Bacillus pumilus: one gene and its partner. The protein of the gene in region 2 interacts with the protein of the main gene of each other region in a pairwise test. Links are inferred from orthologs where the notes say so. Each region holds a gene or a part of one and is shown on either strand. Other genes may lie near its edges.

What was found. The genes of interacting proteins can lie anywhere in the genome.
Region 1: the proteins of CKW02_RS02375 (region 2) and recJ interact in binary tests that used the Escherichia coli proteins (3 or more experiments, as listed by UniProt). The link is inferred for Bacillus pumilus from one-to-one orthologs.

Annotation. Positions count from the first base shown.
Region 1 is NZ_LT906438.1:2,447,227-2,450,308, forward strand. Bases 78-3,082 are described here. They hold recJ (single-stranded-DNA-specific exonuclease RecJ), read right to left. Parts: upstream 2,740-3,082; coding sequence 415-2,739; downstream 78-414. Other genes in these bases: CKW02_RS12605 (adenine phosphoribosyltransferase), read right to left, coding at 78-391; CKW02_RS12615 (LapA family protein), read right to left, coding at 2,821-3,082. Outside these bases: more of CKW02_RS12605, read right to left, coding at 1-77. UniProt on the Escherichia coli protein: Single-stranded-DNA-specific exonuclease.
Region 2 is NZ_LT906438.1:485,274-488,345, forward strand. Bases 24-3,018 are described here. They hold CKW02_RS02375 (DNA topoisomerase III), read left to right. Parts: upstream 24-425; coding sequence 426-2,612; downstream 2,613-3,018. Other genes in these bases: CKW02_RS02370 (tartrate dehydrogenase), read left to right, coding at 24-353; CKW02_RS02380 (glycosyl hydrolase family 8), read left to right, coding at 2,810-3,018. Also shown: more of CKW02_RS02370, read left to right, coding at 1-23; more of CKW02_RS02380, read left to right, coding at 3,019-3,072.

The DNA.
Region 1 (3,082 bases), 2.0 Mb from region 2 along the record:
TGGACGCTTCAATTGTTCCACCAGTCGCAAGTAAGTCATCTGTAATCAATACACGTTGACCAGGACGAATCGCATCTTTATGAATCGTTAATACATCTTTCCCATATTCTAAGCCGTATTCGACTTTAACGACTTCACGAGGAAGCTTTCCTTCTTTACGAACCGGTGCAAAACCTACACCAAGTGCGTATGCTACAGGGCAGCCAATAATGAATCCACGCGCTTCAGGTCCAACAATGAGATCAATGTCTCTTTCCTTCGCGTATTCAACGATTTGATCCGTTGCATAACGGTACACTTCGCCTTTATCCATTAACGTTGTAATATCTTTAAATTGTACACCTTCCTTTGGGTAGTCAGGTACAACTGTCACATATTGTTTTAAATCCATCTTTTCCTTTTCCTCCTCGTACGTCAAAGCACAGGTGAGACTTCGCTCATTATGCTATTCAGCCATTCCTTCAGCTCTTTGGCTGAGGAATATGTTAGTGTTTGATCGAGTTCCATCAATCGTTGTTTTGCTGTATAGGATGCTGATGCTGTTAAATCTTTTTTAGGGGCATCACGTACTATTGACAGCACACCATTCTCTATTTTAACAAAACCGAGTTCAAAAAACACCTTTGTCATAAAAATCATTGTATCTTTTGTCCAGCCTCTATGTTTCGCAAGCTCCATTCCTTGCTCCTTGAGAGGGAAACTTCCTCGCTTTAACAAGAATCCATAAAACCATTTGAATTGATCACGGCTAGGGAAAGAGGACATGAAATGATCTTCTTTTCTTTGGAAAACCGTATAAACTCTAGCTGGCTTTTGGTTTTCTAACAGCTGCCTTAGTAAGTGTTCATCTGCTGGAACATCTGCAAAGACAACATACTTGCCTTCTACATCGAATGTTGAAACATTTTCTGCATGGACATGATGAATCGGGATTTTGACTTCCTGTTTTGTTTCTTCGTCAAAACAGACCACCACATATTTTTCTGGGTCAAGCGTGGAGATTGTCTTTTCCCAATCCTTTTTGCCGCGCAAATCAAACAGCTGCCACTCATCTACTCGGGCATCTTTTAGCATGAGCTGTGGTTTCTTCCGGTTATTCCATTCATTGATGGACATTTCACCAATGACGGAAATGCGGCTACCTGTGACAACTTCTTCTTTTAATTGACCTTGATGAAAACCGACACAGTCAAGCAGCTGGTCTTCGTCTTTCAGAGACATTTTAATATGATTCTGATTTGCTCCAATTGTTCGGATTTCTTCAAGTCTCACATCTTCAATCATGATGAACGGCTTTGGATTCTGCATGCCAAATGGTGACAGCATCCCCACTTCTTCAATTGCTTCAACCGTCAACTCGTCTACCTTGCATACAGCATCAACCCGCTGAATCGGAATAAAATCTTCTTCTGTCAACGTTTCATTCGCATATTGATTTAATCTTTCCCTTAGTAAAGGAACATCATCCGCTCGAAGTGTCATACCCGCAGCCATCGGGTGCCCGCCAAAATGCGGCAGAATGTCACGGCATTTGCTTAAATGGAAAAATAGATCGAAGCCAGGAATACTCCGCGCTGATCCTTTTGCCATTTGCGTCTCTTCATCTATTCCAAGCACAATCGCCGGACGAGAAAATGTATCCGTCAATTTAGAGGCAACAATTCCGACAACACCCGGATTCCAGCCAGCTTTCGCTACTACGATTGCAGACTGGTCATCACCTGTCTCTTCCACCATTTGAATGGCTTCTTCTGTGATCGTACTCACAATTTTTTGACGTTCTTTATTCAGTTCTTGTACAAAACGAGCGAGTTCTTCTGCTTCATCCTTATCCTCTGTCATGAGAAGATGAACAGCTGGATCGGCCTGTTCAATTCGTCCTACAGCATTCAGCCTTGGCGCAATTTGAAAGCCGACCGTTTCCTCATTTGCTTCTTCAAGAGTAGCACCTGCTTCTTTCAATAACGCCTTCAGCCCTGGTCTATTCGACTGCCTAAGCTGCATAAGCCCTTTTTTAGCGAGCCATCTATTCTCATCATGAAGCGGCACAAGATCCGCTATTGTCCCAATTGCCGCAAGATCTAACAGCTGAGTTGGCAGCTTTCCAAGAAGTGCATGCGCCACTTTAAATGCTACGCCTACACCGGCAAGTTCTTTAAAGGGATACTCACAGCCTGGCTGCTTAGGATGAACAATCGCAAGTGCCTCAGGCAGTTCCTCACTTGGTTCATGGTGATCTGTAATGATCAGGTCTAACCCTATTTCTTTTGCAATACGTGCTTCATTTACAGCTGCAATGCCTGTATCGACGGTGATGACAAGCGATGCGCCTTGCTCTTTGATATATCGGAAAGCCTGTTCATTAGGCCCATAGCCTTCTTTAAATCGATCTGGAATATAAAAGTCTACTTTCGCAGACAACTCTTTTAATGTATGTAAAAGCACAGACGTACTTGTCACACCATCCGCATCATAGTCTCCGAAGATCACAATCGATTCCTGCTCTTCGATCGCTTTGTTGATGCGCTCTACTGCCTCTTTCATTCCTTTTAATAGAAATGGATCATGAAATTCGGCTTTTTGATCAAATAAAAAAGACCTCGCTTCTTCTACTTCTTCAAGTCCTCTTTTTACAAGAAGCGATGCAGTCAGCGCTGAAATATTCAGATTTTCAGAGAGTGATTTCACTTTTTCTTCGCTTGGATGTTCATATTCCCAGCGCATTTTGGATAATAACATAAATTCACCCCTCAACCACACTATTATACTAGAGTGGCCTGAGGGGTTTCAATTTTTATTTTATGAAATTGTGCTGGAAGATTATTTTTCCTTCCGGTTAAATGATGCTGGCTGTTCTTTTAAAGGCGTCACATTCGGTTTCTTTTGAACGTCTTTGTCGATCTTTTTATTCGAAACAGCAGGTGCAGGTGCGGCTGCACGCTCAGCTTTTAATGCCTTTAGTTCACGTTTTAGTTTCATAATTTGGAAAATCCCTGCAAAAGCCACAATGAGTCCGCCCATGAGCACAGAACCAATAATGACAAGGATCAGCGGCCATTCAGCCGATCCAAATAAGTAGTCA
Region 2 (3,072 bases):
TTGTGGCCAGTAATTTGTTTGGTGATATTTTGACAGACCTTGGGGCCGCCATTATGGGAAGTATTGGCGTAGCGCCTGCCGCCAACATTAATGTAAATGGTAAATACCCATCCATGTTTGAGCCTGTACACGGATCAGCTCCAGACATTGCGGGAAAAGGAATCGCCAACCCAATCGGTCAAATCTGGACCGCTAAACTCATGCTGGATCATTTCGGAGAGGAAGAACTGGGCACACATCTGCTCGAAACCATCGAATCAGTCACAGCAGATGGCTTTTTAACGGCAGACATCGGTGGCGCCTATCAAACGCAAGAAGTCACAAACGAAATCATCACACGATTGAAGAAATAATCCGTCATTAGAACCGCATCTCCACGTCTGCTATAATAAAAGGATGGATAGAAGAAAGAGATGTGAAATCTAGTGTCAAAAACAGTTGTATTAGCAGAGAAACCTTCAGTCGGACGTGATCTTGCACGTGTGCTGAAGTGTCATAAAAAAGGAAATGGCTTTTTAGAAGGAGATCAATACATTGTGACGTGGGCGCTTGGCCATTTGGTCACACTGGCTGATCCAGAAGGCTACGGAAAAGAATTTCAATCCTGGCGTTTAGAGGATTTACCAATCATTCCCGAACCGCTTAAGCTTGTGGTGATGAAAAAAACAGGCAAACAATTCCAAGCAGTGAAAGCGCAGCTTGCGAGGAAAGATGTCAAAGACATTGTCATCGCAACAGATGCTGGACGTGAAGGGGAGCTTGTCGCTCGATGGATTCTTGAAAAAGCGCATGTGAAAAAGCCTTTGAAACGATTATGGATCTCATCTGTCACGGACAAAGCCATTCAAGAAGGCTTTAAACGATTAAAAGACGGCAAAGAATACGATAACCTGTATCGCTCAGCCGTTGCACGTGCAGAGGCAGACTGGATTGTCGGCATCAACGCAACAAGAGCGCTGACAACGAAGTTCAATGCACAGCTTTCCTGCGGACGGGTGCAAACACCAACGATCGCCATGATCGCCAAACGAGAAGAAGACATTCAGCAATTTCAGCCGAAGCCGTTCTATGGATTGACTGCACAAGTAGATGGACTGACTTTGACATGGCAGGATGCCAAAACAAAGCAAAACCGGACATTCCAAGAGAGTGTGATCAAAGAACGCTTGACAGCCTGCGAAGGAAAACCAGCAGTGGTTGATGCGTTGAAAAAAACAGCGAAAAAAGCTTTCGCGCCGGGACTGTACGATCTGACTGAATTGCAGCGTGATGCACATAAACGCTATGGTTTTTCAGCCAAAGAAACATTATCTACGCTTCAGCGATTGTATGAGCAGCATAAGCTCGTAACATATCCACGTACAGATTCACGATTTATTTCAGCGGATATCGTTCCTACATTGAAAGATCGTTTAAAAGGAATGAACGTCAGACCGTACGCCCAGCATGTGAACCGGATTTTACAATCAGGTGTGAAAGCGCACAAAGGCTTCGTCAATGATGCCAAAGTGTCAGATCACCATGCGATTATTCCAACCGAGGAAGAGCTGTACCCAGGAGTATTAAGCGATAAAGAGCGTAAATTATATGACCTCATTGCCAAACGTTTCCTTGCGGTACTCATGAATCCTTTCGAGTATGAGGAAACAACGGTCATCACCAAAATAGGCAGTGAAACGTTCACAGCAAAAGGGAAAACCGTGCAAGCAGCTGGCTGGAAAGCCGTGTACGATGACTCATATGAAGAAGAGGAATCAGCCGAGGCAGATCAACATTTGCCGCTGCTTTCAGAAGGACAGTCACTAGACGTTCGACAGCTGAAAGAGACAAGAGGAGAAACGAAGCCTCCTGCACGTTTTAATGAAGCGACCCTATTATCTGCTATGGAAAACCCAGCGGCATTTATGCAGAACGAGGAAAAGGACTTAGTGAAAACCCTTGGTGAAACAGGTGGTCTAGGGACAGTAGCAACAAGAGCGGATATTATTGAAAAGCTGTTCAATAGCTTCTTAATTGAGAAAAAGGGCAAAGACATTTTCATCACATCGAAAGGGAAGCAGCTGCTCTCGTTAGTGCCTGAGGACTTAAAGTCCCCTGCGTTAACAGCGGAATGGGAACAAAAGCTTTCTAAAATCGCCAAAGGGCAATTGAAGGCTTCTCAATTCATGAGTGAAATGAAGTCATATGCCAAACAAGCCGTATCTGAAATCAAACAGACGAACCAGACCTTTAAGCATGACAATGTCACTGGCACCCATTGTCCAGACTGCGGTAAACTCATGCTGAAAGTGAATGGAAAACATGGCACGATGCTCGTTTGTCAGGACCGAGAATGCGGCCATCGTAAAAATGTGGCGAAGAAAACAAACGCACGCTGCCCGAACTGTCATAAAAAGCTCGAGCTGCGCGGAGAAGGCGATGGCAAAATCTTTGCTTGTGTATGCGGCCATAGAGAAAAGCTGTCTGTCTTCGAAAAACGCAAATCTCAATCCAATCAAAAGAAAGCCAGTAAGCACGATGTGTCTAAATATATGAAGAAACAAAAGAAAGTGGAAGAACCAATTAATAACGCACTAGCTGAACAATTAAAGAAGTTAAAATTAGATCAATAGTTCTATAAAAACCCGTGCGGAAACGCATGGGTTTTTCAGTATTATTAAGTATATAGACATATTGTTTTTCTGAAAATGGGAATAAATATGCGAAAAGGCTCGTAATTTGGCATAAAATATTCATTTAAATTTAAACAAAAACGCTCTATAATAAATCGTTAGATGCTTAGAGAACGCGGAATTGAAAGGGGACACGAATGCATACACGCATATATCGTACAGCAATTGTTTTACTCATTGTCATTCTACTAGGCGGATGTACCTGGGAACAGCAGAAAGAATCAGCTGATCCAGTATCATCTCAGCCCGTTTTGCCTGGAGAATATTTTATCACTCACCACTTAATGACAGATCAAGGCTTAATTCGCACCTCTTTTGCAGAGCAGCACATCTACTTATCTGAATCACTTGGACTTTGGATGGATTATCTTGTTCGAAAAAAAGATCAAAATTCATTTGA